Regions from separate parts of the Priestia sp. FSL P4-0332 genome, predicted to be linked through region 3. Evidence: riboswitches for the same ligand, from Rfam matches in the RefSeq annotation. Region 3 holds a riboswitch; each other region holds the start of a gene.
What was found. A riboswitch is a leader RNA that binds a small molecule or an ion and turns the genes downstream of it on or off. The one in region 3 is predicted to bind S-adenosylmethionine.

Region 1 (7,742 bases), 190 kb from region 3:
GTTCGGATGAACAGGCAAATAACGCTTATGCTGCGAATGTAGATGTGCTTAATAATCAAGTAAAACTCATTGCGTTTAGAGACGGAATAGGCAAGGATCTCATTATTTACGATGATGGGGGAAAGTTGGATTTAAAGACAAATACGGATTATCGCTTGAAAGTAACGGCTGAAGGAGAACACATTCAAGTTTATCTCGATGATAAGCTTGTGATTGATGCAGTGGACCATACCTTTTCAGAAGGCTATGCGGGGTTGAATGTGTGGAATTCTACTAGTTTGTTTAATGAAGTGAAGCTTGAAATAGTGGATTAAGGGATTGTGAAAGCTGCCGTTTACTAAGGCAGCTTTCTTGATCAGTTTATAGTAATTTTTCTAGGGGGCCTAAGAAGCTGAACGCACTTCTTCTCTTAATTCATAATAACTAAGCTTTTTCTCAATGACTACAAACAGCCTTTCAAAGAAAAAGCAAAGAATCCAGTAAATAAGTGAAGCGACCAGATACATTTCTAAATATCTATACCCATCATTGGCGATGACCTTAGATATCGCCATAATTTCAACTACTTTTACCGCAAAAGCAAGAGAAGTGGCTTTAATTAAACTAATAAAAATGTTTCCAAGGTTAGGAATAGCGGCTACTAAAGATTGGGGGAAGATAATTCTTTTAATAGCTTGAAAAGTAGTCATTCCTATTGAATATGCAGCTTCAAATTGACCACGGTCAATGGTTTGAATAGAAGAACGGAATACCTCTGATTGATAAGCAGAGGTATTTAATGTGTACGCAATTAAAGCATAAATTAAAGGTGAAATAGTATCCCCACCTAAGTGCCATCCTTGAGTCTCGTTTAGAAATTCTATAAAAATAGGGATTCCGTAGAAAAATACATAGAGCTGTACGAGCAATGGAGTGCCTCTCATAAATGAGACGTATATAACAGCTATTTGCTTTAACAGTGGAATTTTATATATTCTGCATCCCGCAATGAAAAGACCAAAAATACTTCCTAACGCCATTGAAATGATCGATATTGTTAGTGTTAAAGGCACACCTTTTAAGACTTCAGGAGTTTGCTCCAAAGCAAATCGCAAATCAATAATAGGCAATCATGTTCACTCCTTTACTAGTGCAGGTTATTTAGAGATGCTGACCCTGCCTTTTTTAAGATGTTTCTCTAAATAACTGACTATGATTTCAATTACGATACACATGCTCCAATAAACAAGTGAAATCGTAACATAAATTTCAAACATTCCTATTCCATAGTTGTTGCCCAAAATAAGGCGAACTTGCCCCATAATATCAATAATCCCAATGCTAAAAGCAAGTGCAGTATCTTTTAATAATGAAATCGTAGCATTTCCTAAATTAGGTAGTGCTGCTACAAACGCTTGAGGAAGGATAATTCTTCTTAAGGATTGAAAATAGTTCATGCCTATACTATACGCTGCTTCGAACTGCCCTTTATCAATCGAGAGATATGCTGAACGAATAACTTCTGATAAAGGAGCGGCAGTATGTAAGGAAAAAGCAATCACCAAGAAAGTGATGCGACTCCAGCTGTTAATGTCGATATGGACAAGGAGCAGCAGCTGAGGAAGGCCAAAGTATACAAGAAACAGCTGAACAAGCAGCGGTGTACAGCGCATAAAAGATAAATAGATGGTAGCCATTTTAGAAAGAACAGGCTTTTTTTGAATGCGTATCAGGGCAATCACGAAACCTAAAAGCAACGAAAAAAGTAGAGAAAGGCCTAACATAAATAGTGTTAAAGGAAGTTTATCTACCACTTGCCACAATAGTTTTAACCAATCATGAAAATCAGTACTAATCATATCTCACCCCGCCTTAATGATGAATTCTTATACTCATTTAATCTTGGAAATTGAAGTTTTGCTGATTAATATACTTTAAGTCTTTAAAGAAATTTACTTTAAACCATTTTTCAGCCAAGTTTTCTAGCGTCCCGTCATTTTTTAATTTGACTGTCGCTTTATCAATTTCATCAGCAAGTTTTTGATTATTTTTATTAAAGACTAACCAAGTTGGTTCTTTTGATACAATGCCTCCTACTTTTAAATTTAATTTGAGCTGTTTTTGTACTTCGTTAAATGTTGTTACGTTTAAAAAAATAGCATCCGCTTTACCTTTATCCACTAACTTTAAGTTTTCTGCCGTAGAAGGGTTATCAATGCTTTCTAATGTTAAAGGCTTAGTGGCATGTTCTTTGTTATAAGCATTCAAAATAGCGCGCAATCCACCTGTAGCAGATACGGGTGGAAACTTTTTATCTACCATATCGTCAAGTGTTTTGATATCATTCCGTGATTTTTGTGTCACTAAGGCCGTTAAAGAATAACCATATTCATGTGCAGGATAAAGAAACTTTTCTTCACGTTCAGGGTTTTTAAAGAACCAATTGATGGCGAAATCATATTTTCCTGTCGAGACACCTACCAAATTTGTTTCTTCTTCCCCAAGCGTATATTCAAATTTGTATTCCGGAAGCTTTTTTTCAAGCTGTTTTAAATAATCCATATCATATCCAACAGGCTCATTCTGGTCGTTCGTAAATAGAAAAGGCGGATTTACTTCATCACTCAAAGCAACTTTGACTACTTTTTTATCGCTATTTTCTGAGCTAGAGCTTTGAGAGCATCCTCCTAAAGCCATAATAAGTCCAATTGCAAAAGCTAAAGTAAAGTATAATTTTTTCATCGTTTTATTCCTCCCGATACTAATTTCTGTGTGACGAATAATAAAAAAGCACCGAAAAAGCTGCTAAAAAGCTTTTTCGGTGCCATTGGTGATCCAGTAGGCAGTGAACATATACTTACTACTACAATAGAGGAAGTATATTCTAACAGTAAAAAATTTTTAAATAAGATTTGGAATTCCACAAACTATATATTACCGATAGAATTAATATGAATTATATCGATGTATTCCTGTTTTTGTCAATGTCATAAATGCAAAGAAAAGTATTCTTGCTTAAGTAATAGAAAGCTATTCACTATATAAGAATAAGAAAAGAGAAATCATAAGTTATACAAATCATCTTTTAATTGAGTTTTCTTATATAAATCTTTTATTATTCCTATACTGAAAATTATATTAAAAATAAACATTGACAATTTTCGGATAATAAAGTTAAATTAATGTAAATAAAACTTTATAAAAACAACTCTTATCAAGAGCGGTGGAGGGACTGGCCCTTTGAAGCCCGGCAACCCAACAATACACGTATTGTTTTGGTGCTAAATCCAGCAATGTGCATATTATGTGCATTGGAAGATAAGAGAACCGATCGTAAACTATCGCTTCTCTTAATCTTTAAGGGAGGCGTTTTTTTATGGAGAAAATAAAGGAGAGAATAAAAACATGAAAAAAGTAACAAAAGCAATTGGACTTACTTTAGTGGCAGCATCGCTGTTGGTGTCAGCAGCCTGCAGTAAAACAGAAGCACAAGCATTAGATTCGAAAAAGATTACAATCGGTGTAACGGGTGGACCTCACCAGCAAATTGCAGATCAGGTGAAAAAATTAGCCAAGAAAGATGGTATTGATATTACGGTAAAAGTCTTTAATGACTATAACACTCCTAATACAGCATTAGATCAACATGATTTAGATAGTAATAACTATCAAACCCTGCCTTTTCTAAAGCAGCAAGTGGAAGATAAAAATTATAAGATTACAGATGTGTTCAAAACAGTAGCATTCCCGATGGGTATTTATGCAAATAGCTTAAAAAATGTTAGTGAGCTCAAAAAAGGAGACAAAATTGCAGTACCAAACGACCCAAGCAACGAATACCGCGCGCTCAAACTATTTGAATCTGCAGGAGTTATTAAATTAAAAGATGGTGTGAAAACAACGGCTACTAAAAAAGATGTTGCTGAAAATAAGCTTGATCTTCAAATCGTAGAACTAGAGGCGTCTCAACTTCCTTCTCAGTTGGATGAGGTAGCTGCAGCAGCCATTAATACAAACTTTGCAATGGGAGCGGGTTTATCGATTAATGATGATGCAATCTATCATGAAAAAATAAAAAATAATCCATATCCAAACTATTTTGTTGTCCGTACAGAGAATAAACAAGATAAAATTATTGATAAACTAGAAAAATATTATCATTCAGATACAATTCGTACATACATAGAAAAAGAATTTAAAGGTTCTGTTGTACCGGCATTTTAAGGAGGGGCTAGAATGATTGAACTGAAGAAAACTTCTAAAACCTATAAAGTGAACGGAAAAGCGGTAGAAGCTGTTAAAGATGTTTCGTTAACGATTAATAAAGGTGAAGTATTCGGTGTTATTGGATATAGCGGAGCTGGAAAGAGCACATTAATTCGCTGCATTAATTTATTGGAAAAACCGACTTCTGGAGAGGTCATCATTGATGGAAAAAATCTATCAAAGCTAAGTAAGCAAGAGCTGCAGAAAACGAGAAGGAAAATCGGCATGATTTTTCAAGGCTACAATTTATTAAAAACGGCAACAGTTTACGACAACATAGCGATTCCATTAAAGCTAGAAGGCGTAAACAAAAAATTAATTCAGGAGCGCGTAGAAAAATATTTATCAATCGTAGGACTTTTAGATAAACAAAATCATTATCCTTCACAACTTTCCGGCGGACAGAAGCAGCGTGTTGCTATTGCTCGTGCGCTAGCGCATGAACCTGAGATTTTATTAAGCGATGAAGCAACTAGTGCACTTGATCCCGAAACGACCGAAGCCATTTTGAGCTTACTGTTAAAGATTAATAAAGAGCTTGGATTAACAATCTTTTTAATCACGCATGAGTTAAAGGTGGTACAACGCATTTGTGACCGAATTGCAGTTATGGAAAATGGATACGTCGTAGAACAAGGTACAGTCGTTTCCCTTTTTACTAACCCTAAGCATCCGACAACAAAGCGCTTTGTAGAATCTGAAAATACTTTCACTATTCCGTCTGAAATAATGGCGTCTTATCGCAGTACCGGTAAGCTGGTTTCTTTGCACTTTGTTGGAAATGAGCTTTCAGAAGAACCAGCTTTAGCTTTAGTTTCTCGGAAATTTAATGTATTGCCAAGCATATTAGCAGGGGGAATTGAACAGCTAAAAAACCACACTCTTGGTAAGTTACTCGTTCATTTACGTGGTGAAAAGGAAGAATATGAACAAGCGATTACATACTTAACAAATCAAGGCGTAATTGTAGAGGAGGTAAACTAAATGGCTGCTTTCTTTAATGAGTGGGGAAGTGTAATTTGGGAAGGTTTATTACAAACCGCTACGATGACCATTATCTCGTTAATTATTGCCATCATCATTGGTTTACCAATGGGAATTTTTTTAGTAATGACAAGACCAGGTGGGCAAGCTGAAAATGTGTGGGTATATCGAACGTGCAACTGGATTATTAATATTATTCGATCCATTCCTTTTATCATTTTATTATTTTTCATCCTTCCATTCACTAAACTAGTTGCAGGTACTACAATTGGCGTACAAGGTGTTATTGTCCCTTTAGTTGTGTATACAGCCCCTTATATAGCTAGGTTAATGGAATCTGCATTACTTGAAGTAGATAAAGGTATTATAGAAGCTTATCAATCAATGGGAATCTCAACACTAAAAATTATTTGGTATGTTGTTGTTAGAGAAGCACGTTCAGGTATTATTCTTGGGCTGACAATAGCTACTATTGGTCTTATTGGGGCGACGGCGATGGCAGGGCTTGTTGGAGCAGGAGGGCTTGGAGACATTGCTTTTCAATACGGACACTTACGTTTTGAGCCCACTGTTATGTATACAACCATTTTAATTTTGATTGTTATTGTTCAGTTGATACAGTCCTTGGGGAATTATTCAGCAAGGAAATTAAAAAAAGACAGCTGACTATAAAAATAAGAAGCTCACGCATTCTAGGTGCGTGAGCTTCTTATTTAAATGGAACAAATCTTTAGTTCTTCTATAACTAACGGGTGAATGACAGATAATTGTTCATCACTATTTCCGTTGAGTGCTGAATGGTTCTAATGGATTTATAGCAGAAGCTTTAGAATTTCCTTTTCTTACTTTAAACCACGAGTAAATTAAACTGACTATACATACTGCTAATATTGCCCAAGGAAAGTAACCCGTTGGGAGCGGCTGACCAGGTTGAACCATAGCCCAAATAGGAAGGCTAATACTTACTAATCCTAAAATTGGAAAGATAAATTTACGATGAAATGGCCATCTTTCTTTTTTATTAAATATAACAGCTAAGTTAAGCATTAAATAAATTAGTAGAATAGGGATGGTACCTAGCGTGCTTACGTAACCAAATCCAACGACCCAATTTTCACTGAATATACCGAAGAGGATTGCTAGCACTAAACCTATTCCCATAATTAATGTTAAAGTTCCAATCGGCGTTCCCCATTTAGATACCTTTGAAAATTTGGTAGAAATTAACCCTTCTTTAGAAGAATTAAAAGCAATTCTTGAAAAGGCATTTAAGCAAGTAATGGACATCCCCACAATGCTAGTAAACCCAGCGATAATCGCAAAGATAGCAAGTTCATTTAAATACCTGTTTGCCAATTCCATAAATGGATTTGAACTTTTGCTTAGAGCAGAAGCACTATTAGAAAACCCTTGAATCACACAATATGTGACAAATATATAGAAGATAGCCATAATTGCAATACTGGCTAAAACAGCTCGAGATGTATTACGTTCTGGATTTTCTGTTTCTTCTGCCAGTGCTACAGAGTTTTCGAATCCAATAAATAGATAAACAGCTAAAGGGAAACCTAAACCAATTCCCGCGAGTCCACCTTTAATAGAAGATAAATGAAATGGTTCTAAAGATAGTGGTTCAGGAGGATAGAATAAAATCAAGATAGAAACAACTAATAGAACAATAACTTCTATTATTAATGCTACAGAAGCAATTTTTGTAGAACGATCTATTCCGACTATTGTCAATCCCCATATGAATAAAGTTAAAAGAATCGTAGGAATAATCCAGTGAATATGAATTCCGTATAGCGCTAGCGAATCGGCTGTCCAACCACCTAATTCAATAAATGCTGAAGCGGCAAGAAAAAATGTTCCAACTATAAATATGATTGCTGAGGCAGTTCCAACTACGCTGCCAAACGTCATACCAATATATTTTACAAGTGACCCGCTCGAGGGATACTTCTTAGAGAAGTTCGTTAGACTTAACCCGACCATTGCTACTGCTAATGCGGCAATTAATAATGTGAGGGGAGAGCCGGTACCTGTCGCTAGAAAAATAACTGGTAATCCATAATAAATGGCTGCTGCTGGAGCAATTTGAGCCAATGTAGAGTTTACTGCATCAAATAATGTTAGTCTTTTTTTCGGAGCTAATTGTGACGTTATCTTAGTACTCATATTTTTCCTCCACCGTATAATAAAAAGGATTTATCTACAATAAGAGGCTCTTTCTCAATGAATAAGAGAGTAGGAGCCTCAGGTTGACCATTTAGCCAATATTTTAAGTCTGAATTTTTTATGTTTTAGACGTAGCGGTTTCCTTTGAAAAGTAATGATGATACTGACGTCCCGGGTGATGATCCGGCAGCTGATCGTATCCGAATAAATTTTTCCGAAAAGAACCTGATTCATATTCTTTCCGTACAAGGCCGCGTTCTTGCAGTAGAGGAACAACATATTCAACAAAGTCTTCAAACGTACCAGGAGATACAGCATAAGCAATGTTAAACCCA
Region 2 (7,742 bases), 3.4 Mb from region 3:
GAAAACAGGATGCTACTCACTTCTAAAAACCAAGCTGAAAATTCCATATCAATAGACTTTTCCCTTTTAAAAGCCTCTTATAAACCGAGACAATATGTGAAGATAGGTGAAATGAACTATATTGCACCACCCGATAAGCAAATAAAAAACGATTGAAGACCACTCTGTAGTCGTTTTTTATTTGCTTATTATTTGCGTAATCGTGCATGAATTACGTCCTGTAATCAAAGAACATTAGTTGACTTCACAACTGAATTTATCGTTAAATAAAAGGGTACATACAATGATTGCAGTTTCAACAAACTATAATGATTGTGTCAAATTGTAAGTGGATTCACTTGAATTCACCTAACAGTTTCGATAAAGTGAAAAATAAAGATATTTTAATGGAGGAACAGACTATGACACATGTTCGTTTTGATTATTCAAACGCGTTATCATTTTTTGGTGAACATGAACTTACATACTTACGTGATGCCGTGAAAGTAGCTCACCATTCAATTCATGAGAAAACAGGTGCTGGAAACGACTTTTTAGGATGGGTCGACCTTCCTACGGAGTATGACAAAGAAGAATTTGCACGCATTCAAAAAAGTGCAGAAAAAATTAAATCTGATTCAGATGTATTAATTGTTATCGGTATTGGAGGATCTTACTTAGGTGCTCGTGCTGCTATTGAAATGCTTCAGCATTCATTCTATAACACATTATCAAAAGAACAGCGTAAAACTCCGCAAGTTATTTTTGCTGGTAACAACATCAGCTCAACATACATGAAAGACTTAATGGATGTTTTACAAGATAAAGATTTCTCTATTAATGTTATTTCAAAATCTGGTACAACAACAGAACCGGCGATTGCTTTCCGTATCTTCCGTAAATTATTAGAAGAGAAATATGGCAAAGAAGAAGCACGCAAGCGCATTTATGCAACAACAGATAAAGCGCGTGGCGCATTAAAAACATTAGCGGATGAAGAGGGCTATGAAACATTTGTTATTCCAGATGATGTAGGCGGCCGTTATTCAGTATTAACAGCAGTTGGTTTATTACCAATCGCCGCTGCGGGTCTTGATATCGAACAAATGATGAAAGGGGCAGCTGATGCTCAAGAAGCATTCTCATCATCAGAGCTAGAAGAGAACCCAGCTTATCAATATGCTGTAGCTCGTAATGTTCTTTATAATAAAGGAAAAACAATTGAAATGCTGATTAACTATGAGCCAGCTCTTCAATACTTTGCTGAATGGTGGAAACAGTTATTTGGCGAAAGTGAAGGAAAAGATCAAAAAGGTATTTACCCTTCATCTGCTAACTTCTCAACGGATCTTCATTCTTTAGGTCAATATGTACAAGAAGGTCGTCGTGATATTTTTGAAACAATTGTACAAGTTCAAGATTCTCGTCATGAGCTAACAATTGAAGAAGATGCAGCGGACTTAGATGGATTAAATTACTTAGCTGGTGAAACAGTTGACTTTGTAAATAAAAAAGCCTTCCAAGGTACAATGCTTGCTCACACAGATGGAGGCGTTCCAAACTTAGTTGTGAACATCCCTGCGCTAGATGAGTATACGTTCGGATATGTTGTATATTTCTTCGAAAAAGCATGTGCAATCAGCGGCTATTTATTAGGCGTAAACCCATTCGATCAGCCGGGAGTAGAAGCATACAAAGTAAATATGTTTGCTCTTCTTGGAAAACCTGGTTTTGAAGAGAAAAAAGCAGAATTAGAAAAGCGTTTGAAGTAAGTAAAAAGAGGGCGGTACAAAAGTATTTTAGCCCAAGTGGAAAACGAACCATTGATCAACATGTTTGATTAGTGGTTCGTTTTTTTTGTTATGGTGAATATAGTTTCATCTGTTTAGGTCCTTCTAGCAGTTGATTGGAGGGCAAGGCGAAGACTCCTGCGGGGAAAAGCGCAAGCGACGAGGAGGCTCAGCGCCTGCCCGCGAAAAGCGAAGCCTTGCACGGACATCACGGTGTCACAAGCGATTTATACGAGCTACTTTATCCAGTTTGTTCGTCTTTAGGTTGGATTCATTTAGTTATGTCTCAACCTTTTTTTTGCTTTTGAGATAAAGGATAAAACGCTGGAAAGAGGACATGTTAAAACAGAGGAGGGATAACATGATTGAATTATCTTCAAGATTAGAGGGCACATTATTCAAGCTTTACGAATTAGAAAAAACGCTTAAGCCGCTTGGGTATAACATTGGAGGGAATTGGGATTATGACCATGGTTCATTCGACTATAAGATGAATGATGAAGTCGGCTATCAGTTTTTACGTATCCCGTTTACAGCTACGAATGGAGAACTGGATTCTAAAGGAACAACCGTACAGATTGGCACGCCATTTTTACTTTCACATAAATATCAAATTGGTCTAGATGACGATGTTCACAATGGAAATGTGAGTGCTTCATTTAATCAGTTTGCAGAACCCCAAGACGCAGACGCTTCATTTCCAGAAAAGTATATCAGCTTAGGAGAAGAGCTAATTAGAGAGGCAGAAGATGCGCTGCTTCAGTAATTGAAGGAACTATTCTTTTTTTAAACTCTCTGATTTTTTCACAAAAATATGTTCGTACATGACTTGACTAATCAACTCGTTTGTTTTAATCATTTCATTCACCCCCAAGTTTTGTGCATTTTGAATATGCTTTTTTGTTAACAGTTCAACGATGCTGTAAATAGAAGGGTTCAATCCTTGCAGCGCGACTAACGTAACAATAGTATTCATGTCTGCATATTCTTCTGTCTTATGCTGATCGGCAGTAATCAGCACTTTTTTTGCGTACCGAGCGTTGGCAAGTTCTAATACTTCATAATGAGAGGGACTTCCTTTAATAAAATGAACGCGATCACAAATCATGGGATTTTTAGTCAGAGAGTCGTCGATAAGAACAATGTCTTCTTTATGAAATGCGTCGCGATAAGACTCTAACACGAGTTTGGCGCGCTCATTCCACCCAACAACGATGAAGTGATCTTTTCCATAAAATTTTAAATTTCCTTCCAAATAAGCGCTCTCAGCGGAAACAGCAATTTTAGAAAGCGTAACAAAATAAGTGGTAATAAATCCCGTTCCGATCAGGACTAAAATAATTGCAGCTATCCTTCCAATCGTAGTGGTCGGAGCAAAATCACCGTACCCTATAGTAGAGATTGTAATAATAACCCACCAAATTCCTTCAAACACATTCCCAAACGTTTGCGGCTCTAGGAAATGTATAAGCATGCCGAAAAGCAGAACAAGGCAGCCGATAATAAAAAGAAGCCGCACTAAAATAGAACGACGAAAAAGTCGAAATAATAGCCATTCCATCATAAAAAAACCTCCAGTGATTAGTCATAGCCACAGTATGACCATTTTTCACTGAAGGTATAAGATATCTTTATCTTTTTACTTCGTAATATTCAATCCATTCTTTGTCTGGACCGTAGAAAAATAAGTATCTTGCTCCATTTGGCAAAGTTACAATGTTTTCTTCCACAAATGAAACGCCTGCTGATTTTAAACGCTCAAACTCCTCTTCAATTCCGTCTACTGCCAGCGCAAAATGATGAACTTTACCTTCGTTAGGTAAGCTTGAGTTATACCCTTGAATTAACTCTACAATTACATTGCCTTCTAAACCTAGAAAAGCTAGCTTCAAAGACGGATCGGTATGTGGTAGTTTTTCGATGAGCTCTAATCCCACTTTTTGCGTATAGAACTCAATAGATTCTTCTATATCCTTTACTTGAACGCCTACATGTTCAAATTTTAAAATTGTCATATGCATCACCCGTATCTATAGTATGTAAAAACTATGAAATATATTAAAGAGAAAGGATATAGAAGTCAATATAGGGCTGCTTATCAGGAAAGGGCTCTTAAATCATATTTTTGCTGGAGTGAATAGGGTAGAGGCTTCCATCAAGTGCAAACGAAATTTTGCCTGTTTCTTCAGAGACAACTAAAATTAATGCATCCGATTTTTCCGACATTCCAATGGCTGCACGGTGACGTGTTCCCATTTTTTTGGTCGTTGAAATAATAGACGAGAGAGGTAAAACATTAGCAGCTGAGATAAGCTGATTATTTCTAATTAGGACGGCTCCGTCATGTAAGGGTGTCCCTGGATAGAACAGCGTCTCAACTAGCGTAGCGCTGACAGGAGCTTGAATAGGCATTCCTTTTTGAATAAGAGGGTCTACATTTTGTTCCCGTTCAATGACAATTAGAGCGCCGTGACGTTTCTCAGAAAGGTTATGAATAGCTAAGGACAGAGCAGCATATTCAAATGTATAAGGCGATAAGTAATGACGCAAGTAATAAGAGGCAGCCGTAGCTTGAACATCTTGAAATAACTTTCGCATCTCCTCAAAATCACATAGTATACAATGATCACTCGTGTCTAAATGTTTAATTAAATTAGAGGCTTCAGTTGAAATCTGCTGTAAATATGTTCGCACATTATTTTTAATTGTATCGTCTAATTGAAAAGGTTGTCTCTCCATTTTATATAGCTCCTATCTGTCAGTCAGTGTTATCTGTAATGTGTGCTAATGTGGGTGAATTATCCGTAAAGCTTATAAATCCCTTATTAATTTTATAGAAAGGTTTTATGTTTTATTTAGCAAGAGAATATAAAAAGTTGGAGAAAAAAGAAAGCGTTTTATAAACTGATATGTTCACATTTGGTTTAAATTTACATATGTTGTTTTAAATAAAAGTATAGATATTTCTGTGAATTTAAAGTATAGTTTTCTTATCGGATATATGATTTTTAATGTTGACAAATATTCTAAATATGCTAAAATTTTTAAAAAATGCTTATCAAGAGTGGTGGAGGGATCTGGCCCGCTGAACCCCGGCAACCTGCTTAGCAAGGTGCTAATTCCAGCAAAGTGTGTATCATTTTGAAAGATAAGGTGAAAATTTATTGCCTACCCAGTCTTTCAATATGGAAGACTTTTTATTTTGATATAGCGCAAGCGATAATTTGAGGAGGGACACCAATGACTGTAATCCCCGACTTAAAACAAATCTTTGGGCATGTCGAAGCAAAGTAAGAATTAAATAGTTTCGCTGACTAGACACACTAGAGGCGGTTTTATCCAATTCTAGTGGGTAAAACCGTCTTTTTTTATTGGATAACGCGGATAACTAAGAATTGGAGTGAAGAAAATGGCAGACTTATATACGTACGAAAACTGGAGTGATACGTTTCCAGAGTTCGACAGTGAAGATGAAACAAAAGGAGCCCTTTCAGCATTGCAGTGGGCGTATGATACCTACGGAGATTCAATTATCTATGCATCAAGCTTTGGGATCGAAGGGATCGTGTTAATTGATTTAATTTCAAAAGTGAAAAAAGATGCTGAAATTGTCTTTTTAGATACAGGCGTTCATTTTAAAGAAACATATGAAGTGATTGATGCAATTAAAGAACGCTTCCCTGATTTACGTATTCATATGAAAAAACCGGATTTAACTCTTGCAGAACAAGCTGAAAAACATGGAGATGAGCTTTGGAAGAGTCAGCCTAACTTATGCTGTCAAATTCGAAAAATCATTCCATTAAGAGAATCTCTTGCTCCTTATGATGCGTGGATTTCTGGTTTGAGACGCGAGCAGTCTGAGTCTCGTGCCAGCACGAATTACTTTAATAAGGATGAGAAATTCAAGAAGGTGAAAGTTTGTCCGTTAATTCATTGGTCTTGGAAGGAAATTTGGCGCTATGTGTATAAGCATGATTTGCCATATAACAAACTTCATGATCAAGGCTACCCAAGTATCGGCTGTGAACCCTGTACCGCACCTGCCTACAATGTAGACGATTTACGTTCAGGAAGATGGGCAGGTACACAAAAAGTTGAATGCGGATTACACGAATCTTAAATACGAAAGAGCTGAATAAATGATGCTTTTATATGTTGCCTTTATCATTGCGCTTTTTTTTGCAATGAATATTGGGGCAAGCGGTGCAGCAGCAGCTATGGGCGTTTCATACGGCTCCGGTGCGATTAAAAAGCGAAGAGTAGCCCTGTTCATCTGTGCTGTAGGTATTGTGCTCGGAGCCATTATCGGAGGCGGTGAGGTGGTAAAAACCATCAGTTCAGGTATCATACCTGAAAAATTGCTGTCAGTAGAATTAGTTATTATCATTCTGGCTGCTGCAACGCTGTCACTCTTTTTCGCGAATTTAATTGGTATTCCTCTATCAACAAGTGAAGTAACGGTTGGTTCAGTTGTTGGAGTAGGCGTAGCTTATCAATCTCTGTATGTGGAAAAACTTTTAGTTGTCATGTCTTTTTGGATTATTGTTCCGCTAGTTTCATTTGTCATTGCTTTTTTGATTGGAAAAGTGATAAAACGCAGAGCGCATAAAAAAGAAGCAGAGGGAAAGTGGAAAAGAGTTTTAACGATTTTAGTTATAGCGACGGGATTCTTTGAAGCCTTCTCAGCTGGAATGAATAACGTGGCAAATGCTGTCGGTCCTCTAGTAGGAGCTGGATTAATGGATGCCACAACGGGTGTCATAGCAGGAGGATTGGCAGTGGCGCTCGGAGCTCTTTTACTAGGAGGCCGGGTTATTGAAACAAACGGGAAAAAAATTACTCGCTATTCTGTAGGAGAAGGGTGCATTATCTCGGGTACTGGTGCTTCTCTTGTCACAGTCGCTTCACTGTTTGGTTTGCCAGTACCGCTTACACAGGTCACTACGTCTTCTATTATTGGAATAGGAGCAGCGAAAACGGGATTCACGAAAGAACAGCGCGAAGTGGTCATTCAAATGTTAAAGGTTTGGGTGGTATCCCCTGTATTTTCACTCGTAATCTCATATGTTCTTGTGAAATTAGTACTTGAAAGCGACTTATATTCATTTGTGGTGCTAGCTAGCGGATGTATTGCCACAGCAGGTGTTTTAAGCTTAGCTAGAGCGACTAGAAGAAAAAGAGCAAGCTTGCAGTCGGAAAAAGAAAAAATGACTGCGTGATTCAAGTGCTTTTTATTATATTGTGTTAATTATTTAAGGAGGATTTTACAAAATGACAACAATTCAAGCACACGGTGGAGAATTAATTAATTTATATCAACCAACATATGACTACACGTCATTAACAAAAGAAATCGAAGTAGATAACATGGCCCTAAGTGATTTAGAACTAATTGGAATTGGTGCTTACAGCCCAATTACAGGATTTTTAGGAGAAAAAGATTATCAATCAGTTGTTGAAAATATGCGTTTAGCAGATGGAACAGTATGGAGTATTCCTATCACTCTTCCTGTAACAGAAGAGCAAGCTAAAGAATTAAACATTGGTGACAAAGTAAAACTTGTTCAAAACGGCGTAACGTATGGTGTTTTAGAAGTTTCTGAAGTATATACGCCAAATAAAGAAAAAGAAGCGGAGAACGTGTACCGCACGGCAGAACTTGCTCATCCTGGCGTGAAAAAAATGATGGAGCGCCCAAATGTATATGTAGCAGGTCCAATCGTACTTGTAGAACGTACACCTAAAACGCGTTTTGAAAAGTATTACCTAGATCCTACTGAAACAAGAGCAGCATTTGAAGAACGCGGTTGGAAAACAGTTGTTGGATTCCAAACTCGTAACCCTGTTCACCGTGCGCACGAATATATTCAAAAAACGGCATTAGAAATTGTAGACGGCCTGTTTTTAAATCCACTTGTAGGAGAAACAAAGTCAGATGATATCCCAGCAGATATCCGTATGGAAAGTTAT
Region 3 (7,742 bases):
TGATGAAGAATCAAATTCGTTCGGATTTTTTTATTGGTATGGTGAATGTAGGTTTCATGTATGTAGGTGCTTCTAGCGGTTGATTTAGTTATGTCTCAATCTCTTTTTGTTTTTAATCTCCTTTTCTTATCATATATATACTAAAGATCAATAAAGGAGGTTTTTGGTATGCAACATTCTTATTTCCCGTATGAACCTACACAGCAACTGCGCGTAGATACACAAAATAGAGAAATTAAAGTAATTGGTGAAGGAAGTGTTTCAGCAGTTCCAAATGAAATTTCCATGACGATTGGAACGCGCACGGAAAACCGAGACGTTCAAGAAGCCTTAAAAGAAAATTCAGCTGTTTCAAATACTCTGCTGCAAGAGATAAAAAACCTTGGAATTAATGACCAGCAAATTGAAACGGCTTCATTCACCATAAATCCTAAATATGATTATAGCGATGGAAAATCGACTCTTACAGGATACGAAGTACAGCACTTATTTAGAGTAAGAGTACAAGATGTAAAACAAGCGGGCGACGTCTATAATGCTACGTTTTCGAGCGGAGCCAACGTAGCGCAAGACCTTCAATTCCGCGTTACAAATGATGATAAATATGAACAAGAAGCGATAAGTAAAGCTTTGCTTAACGCTAAGGAAAAGGCCTTTACCATTGCCAACACGCTGCAGCTTCCTATTAACCAAATCCCTATTTTAATCGAAGAAGGATCCGTCTATCAGTCATCTGGCTCCTCGCCTAAGTTATTAGCGGCCTCTCCCCCTATTCAAGCTCAGTCCTTGACTGTATCTGCTTCTGTAAAAGTTACGTACACGTATTAATACTTATGGTAAACTATAGATTATTATAATGAAGAAACTAATCTAAAGGAGCACTTTGCACAATGACTTCTGAACATTTACTAGCAGCTTATCAAACCCTATGGTTGAACCGTTCGTTCGCTTCTAAACAAGCCATGACAAGTGAAGATCAGCTTCACGAAGCCATTATGAAAGATTTAAAGGATGAAATGACTCATCCACGCGTCCGGCAAACACCGCATGTAAAATATCATCTTGGCATAAAAAGAATTCTAAACAGCAGTCTCTCCTCTGATGAAAAAGTTGCGCTTACGTCCCTATACACAAACCTTTTAGATAGCTGTATATAACGATAAAAAGGACTTCCTTGATGGAAGTCCTTTTTTTATTTAATTAACGCTTTTTCTTCTAAGCTTTGAAAAACGGCGTCAAAGTCTTGCTTCAAATCCTCGAATTCCTCTAACCCTACTGAAAGGCGAAGAAGTGAATCAGTAATTCCTTTTTCTTCACGTACTTCTTTTGGGATACTTGCATGAGACATTGTTGCAGGATGCGTTAGAATGGATTCAACTGCACCTAGACTAACGCCAATTGAAGCCAATTTCACTCCTTGTAAAATATGTCGTGCTACTTTTTCATCCTGTACTTGGAAAGAAATCATAGCTCCGTATCCATTTGCTTGTTCTGAAATCAGCTTGTGGTCTGGATGACTTTCTAAGCCTGGATAGTATACACAGCTTACTAGAGATTGTTCTTCAAGCCACTTTGCAAACTGCAGCGCTGTTTTTAACTGCTGATCTAAACGAACTTTTAATGTCTTAATTCCTCGAAGCAGTAAAAAACAATCCTGTGGTCCTAAGATAGCACCAAAAGCATTTTGTACAAACTTTACTTCTTCTGCTAGCTTTTCATCGCTTACCACAACTAGACCGCCAATGACGTCACTGTGACCGCTGATATATTTTGTAGCACTATGAATCACAATATTTACACCAAGGTCAATCGGCTGCTGTAGATAAGGTGTTAAAAACGTGTTATCTACAATTGTAAGGAGATTGCGCTCCTTCGCCAAACTTGCTACTGCTTTAATATCCGTTACCTGTAAAAATGGATTTGAAGGGCTTTCGATATAAATAGCTCTCGTATCTTTTGTGATTGCTTCTTCTACTTTCTCAACCTTCGTTGTATCAACAAAAGTTGTTTTGATACCAAACTTTGAAAATAACCGTGTTAATACACGATATGTCCCGCCGTACGTATCGTGTGAAACTAAAATTTCATCCCCTGATTCAAAAATAGATAACACCGATGAGATAGCAGCCATACCTGATGAAAAAGCAAAACCAGCGTATCCATTTTCTAGCTGAGCAATGGTGTTTTCTAAAGCCTCACGAGTTGGATTTCCTGAACGAGAATAGTCATAGCGGCCGTTGTTCGTCTCATCTTCTTGGTTAAATGTAGATACCTGATAAATAGGTACGTTAACCGCTCCAAAATGACCGTCAATTCCTGTATTTGCATGAATTAAGTTCGTACCGAATCTATGTTTATTATTGTTGGTATGCATCAAATGCCTCCTTCAAATCTTTAATTAAATCATCTGCGTGCTCAATTCCAACTGATAATCGCAGTAAACAGTTTGTTACTCCAACACGATTTCGAATTTCCTCGGGAATATCAGCGTGTGTTTGACGAGCTGGGAATGTCATTAAACTTTCCACGCCTCCTAAGCTTTCTGCAAATGTAATAACTTTAACATTTTCCAAAAGCGTGGACACGATGTCAGGGTGTGAGACAGCAAAAGAAATCATGCCTCCAAATCCAGTCGCTTGTTTCTTCATGATTTCATAGCCTGGATGTGTTTCAAGACCAGGGTAATACACTTTTTCTACGAGATCATGAGCAGTAAGCCAATTTGCAATTTTCAGTGCGTTTTCGTTATGCTTTTCCATACGAAGCGCTAGCGTCTTAACACCGCGCAACAACAACCAGCTATCTTGTGGACCTAAGATTGCCCCAGCTGCATTTTGATAAAAACGAATTTTCTCTCCTAAGCTACTACATCGAGCGACTACAAGACCAGCAACTACATCATTATGCCCCCCAATGTATTTGCTCGCACTATGTATCACAATATCTGCTCCAAGCTCTAAAGGACGCTGATAGTAAGGGGACATGAATGTATTGTCAACGATAGTAAGCAAATCATGCTGTTTAGCTAACGCAATTGCTTCGGGCAAATCAGTCACGTGCATCATTGGATTTGTAGGTGTTTCAATAAATAAAGCTTTCGTGTTGGGACGAAGCGCATCTTTTACTTGCTCGAGATGGGCTGTGTTGACGTACGAAACAGTAATTCCTTGCTCTGAAAAGATTTCATTTAGTACTCGGTACGTTCCTCCGTATAAATCTTCTGATACAATTAAATGATCTCCGTTTTTAAATAGTGCTAAAACTGCCATTACGCCCGCCATTCCTGAAGCAAATGCTACTCCTACTTCTCCTTTTTCTAAAGCAGCAATTGCTTCTTCCAATGCTGTACGAGTAGGATTTGCCGTACGTGCATAGTCAAATCCTGTACTTTGCCCTAAAGCAGGATGAGCAAATGTTGATGCTTGATAAATGGGTGTTGTAATAGAACCTGTTGAAGGGTCGCGACCTACTCCTGAACGAACTAATAAAGTTTCAATTTTCATCTATTTCTCTCCTTAACTCAAAATAAAAAACACTCTTCACAGATGGAAGAGTGTTCGTTTATACACGATTTCTCTCATCTGTTAGAACAATACTGATGTTCCACAGGAATTAGCACCGTTCAAATGAATGTTTCATTTGATGGTTGCCGGGCATCGCAGGGCCAGTCCCTCCGCCACTCTTGATAAGAGTTCTATATAATTGTTGGTGGTTAACGTTTGTTGTTAATAACTTTAATAAAGATTTTCTTTATTGTCAACATAATTTTCTAAAAAATTCAAATCATCTCATTTGTTTATTCAATATACTTGTCCTGATAAGCACATAAAAAAAAGAGACGACAGCCAGGTCTCTTTTTCTAAGGCAAGTGCACAGATTTTACGTGAGCTAACTTCCAATACATACTTTCTCCATTTGCCGTAATTAGTTCAACAATATTATTAGAAACTTCTTTAAGTACGCCAATTTTTTCTGATTGATCCCCTAAATCTAATACGACCAGTTGATTTTCATATTTTTTAAGCTGCTCTTCAAAGTTTCTGACAAAAGGTGCAGAGGCGGGCCTTACCGGGAGCTCTTTGTCACTTAAAGAATAAGGGGTTAACTCATTACTGTAAGGGGTAAGCCATTTCAAATGATGTAGAGAAACAAAGACATTTTTATACACTGGAGAATAAAACACAAGATAATCATTCAGCACGCTTGTGATATAGCCATGCAATGATTTCCCTCCCGTTACATAAATTTCAATAAATTTCCCTTTTGCCTGCTGTAAAATATTACGATAAGAAATTCGCTGACTTTCTTCTATCAAGTTCTCTTCTATTTCACGTAAAACCGTATAGTCTTCTTCTGATACTTCTCGCAAACGATGCATGTGTAAAAGAGGAATATACAAATAATCATGTCCATTATACAAAATCATGACATCTAACCCTAAGTCAACAAGTCTGCCAATAAACTTAGTTTTCCCTGAAATATCTACTTCTACAATTTTATTAATATAACGATTTATACTCATTCTCCTCCCTCTTTCCTATATGACAGAAAAGGTGCTTTATAAGCACCTTTTTTGTTCTTATTCATTATGCTTTCCAACGATAATTTTTTGTTTGGATGACTTGCTCTCTTGACGCTGACGAGTGTGAATCTGAGCGGCGGCTTTTTCCTGACGAGTGTGAACCTGTGCGGCGGCTTCTTCCTGACGAGTGTGAACCTGTGCGGCGGCTTCTTCCTGTACGACCTTCTGGAACGCCTTCCGTTGATCCTCCGTCTTCAGTATTTGTATTTTCCTCTTTCTGCTCATCATCTTGATTATTATTTTGTTTAAAAGATCCTTTTGCTCCTACACAAATGGTTTTAACATGTCTTGGCTGTAAGCGTAATACTTGATTGTCCTGAACAAGGGTAAAAGTACCATTCCGACTTTGCACCAATACACCTTCTACAGCTTCTGGACCGCCGCCGTTGATCGATACCCATTTGTGTGATAGATGAGTAAATAAATTATTAAAGTTTTTTGATTTCATATAAGTTGGTTCCTGATTTGTAGCAAATTGATTATTCATTTGAATGTTATTATTGTTATTATTATTGTTATTATTGTTATTATTGTTTTGATATTCACTTATACTTTTTACATGTTCAACATTGATATAGACGATACCATCATCTTCCGACAGTAATACAAGGTAAGCAGACTCTGACGAACCTAATACGTCAAGGAGCTGGCCTGCTTTTTTCTCAGGACCCCCTTGATTTATTTGAACATATTTACTTTTCAGTAATGATAAAGTACTAGCAAATGTCTTGCCTCTATACAACTCTAAAGTACCGTCATTATCAAACCCGGTAAACGTCTGTGCTGAATTTGACATAGCATCTTCCGTAATACTCTTAACATGGGATAAATGATAATATACAACAGTATATTCTTGTTGATTATTTTGATTATTTTGGTTGTTTTGGTTGCTTTGGTTGTTTTGGTTGCTATTTCCCTCATTATTATTTTCATCATTGTTATTATTGTTATCGTTTTCTACTGCTAATATTAAATAATCAGACTGAACATCAAGTAAATAACCTGTTTTTGATTCAGGACCTCCTCGATAAACAGTCACCATTCTTCCTTTTAAAGGTTTAAACTGCGAAGAATAGCCTTTATCAGTTCGATTTGCATTTTTGCTGTGGCTGCGTTTTCGGTTTGGATTTGAATCTTGACCTTGATTTTGCCCATAATAATAATAATAGTTTTCCATTCTTTTTCCTCCTTGTTAGTCATCCATATTGGTCATTCATACTGTATATATACGTATCATGTACAGCTATTGATTTCGTACATTTGCCTATTATTAACAAATTCCACTTCTGCCTATCATTCTATGGTATCTAAAAAGTAAGAAGATTATTTTTAATATATGCTGTTCGGTCTTTTATAAAGGATAAAATAAATGCCGGCTCCTCATAAAATTGTTCTATATTGTTTTTTACATAAGGATCTTTCAAAATATAAGGCTTAAGCTCTTCGTGCATTTGATAGACGATGGGTTTCATATATTCCACTGTAAATTGATTATTCAGAACATTGTTCATCTTTTTAATATAACGTTTTTTAATGCTATCTACTGCCAATAAGCGAGCGGTAAGCGTGTTAAATCCTTGTGCACGGACGTAATCCCCTTCCATTACTTTTCCATTTACATCTCTTCCCCAAGTCGCATCATAATCCCATGGAATCAGTTCAAAGCGTCCACTTTCATGGTTTCGATAGAGGGCATAATTATGAACAAAACCGTCGTAATTCTGCATACAAATAATACCAACTAACCAAGATAAGTAGCGGTCGACGTGCAGATACTTCTCAATATTCTGTTCGAATTCTGTATTTGTCCACGTATTAAGATTAAATATAAACTGCTCTAATTTTTCCTCATCTCCTTGTTTCACTGCTTTATCTTCATACCCTGATAGCAGAGTTGTTTTCGGCTTTTTATCTAAGTCGCTCATTAAAGAAAAATTAGCATCTCCGTCTACTGCATAAAATATGGATCCATCCCCCAAATTTCTTTTTTTCAAAAATAGTTCATCTACCGATTCGAGCTGAAGATATATTCCTTCATTTTTACCGTTAATTGTGAGGTTTATAAACTGAGACTGAGGAGATAAAACGTCTAAGGAGGAGAAAAAATCGAGGGACAATTTGTTGCGCATAAGCGATGGATCTTTATATTCAGCGTTTAGGTGTATTTCTTTGGCACGCTGAAATATTTTCGGAGAATAGAATTCAATATAATATGACTTTTTCTTCATCTTCCGAATATGGGAGCCTCTTAGCAACAAATCAATATCGTAGCGTTTTTTGTTAAACTTCATCGTTGCCTGAACAGCTTCTTCTGACCAAATATCTCTTTGCATTTCCTTTAAATCTTTTACATTCACAAACAGAGCGTATTGAGGAATTTCTTTTTGCTTCATTACTCGACCACCTTTCTTCAATTATTAAAGTATATGAAGAGCAAATTCTCCATGATACCCCATCATATCAACTATTTCCTTAAACTCCACTTTTGACTTATATCAAAGACAAGCATCGTCGCGTATTCTATTAATGCAAGACCTAGTCCAATTGACAAGGAGGTTTTTGGATTGCATATTACAGCTGAAAAAATTAAAGAGGCTGCTGAAGCCCTAGAAAGTACAGAACTGAAATCTTTTATGTTTCAAGAGCCAACTGCCGGCCCACTAACAAGACGTCGTCGCTCTTCTCGTAGTACTGGCCGCTCTCGTCGTTCTACTCGCGGTACTCGCCGTTCTACTCGTCGTTCTACCCGCGGTACTCGCCGTTCTACTCGCCGTTCTACCCGCGGTACTCGTCGTTCTACTCGCCGTTCTACCCGCGGTACTCGCCGTTCTACTCGTCGTTCTACCCGCGGTACTCGCCGTTCTACTCGCCGTTCTACCCGCGGTACTCGCCGTTCTACTCGTCGTTCTACCCGCGGTACTCGCCGTTCTACTCGCCGCTCTCGTCGTTCTACTCGCCGCTCTCGCCGCTCTCGTCGTTCTACTCGCCGCTCTCGTCGTTCTACTCGCCGTTCTACTCGCCGCTCTCGTCGTTCTACTCGCCGTTCTCGTCGTTCTACTCGCCGTTCTTAATTTCTCTAAATACTCATCTTTATTGCAAAAAAAGCCGAAGAACCATGAGTGTCTTCGGCGTTTTTTTCCACTTATAGAAGGGGCACATT

Region 1: it holds a riboswitch for S-adenosylmethionine, as region 3 does, so the genes downstream of both, MKY06_RS08015 (MetQ/NlpA family ABC transporter substrate-binding protein) here and MKY06_RS07125 (trans-sulfuration enzyme family protein) in region 3, are expected to answer to the same signal.
Region 2: it holds a riboswitch for S-adenosylmethionine, as region 3 does, so the genes downstream of both, MKY06_RS25100 (phosphoadenylyl-sulfate reductase) here and MKY06_RS07125 (trans-sulfuration enzyme family protein) in region 3, are expected to answer to the same signal.

The regions. Positions count from the first base shown of each region.
Region 1 covers NZ_JBBOUA010000001.1:1,582,570-1,590,311, forward strand. Annotated here, with positions in the region: gene MKY06_RS07995 (GH32 C-terminal domain-containing protein) at 1-314, shown strand, start outside; gene MKY06_RS08000 (amino acid ABC transporter permease) at 384-1,109, opposite strand; gene MKY06_RS08005 (amino acid ABC transporter permease) at 1,137-1,838, opposite strand; gene MKY06_RS08010 (transporter substrate-binding domain-containing protein) at 1,876-2,721, opposite strand; SAM riboswitch class I at 3,188-3,304, shown strand; gene MKY06_RS08015 (MetQ/NlpA family ABC transporter substrate-binding protein) at 3,385-4,203, shown strand; gene MKY06_RS08020 (methionine ABC transporter ATP-binding protein) at 4,216-5,229, shown strand; gene MKY06_RS08025 (methionine ABC transporter permease) at 5,230-5,895, shown strand; gene MKY06_RS08030 (APC family permease) at 6,007-7,407, opposite strand; gene MKY06_RS08035 (LLM class flavin-dependent oxidoreductase) at 7,526-7,742, opposite strand, start outside.
Region 2 covers NZ_JBBOUA010000001.1:4,781,242-4,788,983, reverse strand. Annotated here, with positions in the region: gene MKY06_RS25130 (hypothetical protein) at 1-156, shown strand, start outside; gene MKY06_RS25125 (glucose-6-phosphate isomerase) at 402-1,751, shown strand; gene MKY06_RS25120 (YugN-like family protein) at 2,131-2,535, shown strand; gene MKY06_RS25115 (potassium channel family protein) at 2,545-3,333, opposite strand; gene MKY06_RS25110 (VOC family protein) at 3,401-3,784, opposite strand; gene cdaS (sporulation-specific diadenylate cyclase CdaS) at 3,882-4,508, opposite strand; SAM riboswitch class I at 4,822-4,924, shown strand; gene MKY06_RS25100 (phosphoadenylyl-sulfate reductase) at 5,179-5,892, shown strand; gene MKY06_RS25095 (inorganic phosphate transporter) at 5,912-6,991, shown strand; gene sat (sulfate adenylyltransferase) at 7,044-7,742, shown strand, end outside.
Region 3 covers NZ_JBBOUA010000001.1:1,395,767-1,403,508, reverse strand. Annotated here, with positions in the region: gene MKY06_RS07140 (SIMPL domain-containing protein) at 169-828, shown strand; gene MKY06_RS07135 (hypothetical protein) at 891-1,157, shown strand; gene MKY06_RS07130 (trans-sulfuration enzyme family protein) at 1,193-2,374, opposite strand; gene MKY06_RS07125 (trans-sulfuration enzyme family protein) at 2,358-3,503, opposite strand; SAM riboswitch class I at 3,575-3,692, opposite strand; gene MKY06_RS07120 (hypothetical protein) at 3,860-4,522, opposite strand; gene MKY06_RS07115 (spore coat protein) at 4,587-5,759, opposite strand; gene MKY06_RS07110 (CotH kinase family protein) at 5,890-6,975, opposite strand; gene MKY06_RS07105 (CotG/ExsB N-terminal domain-containing protein) at 7,147-7,653, shown strand.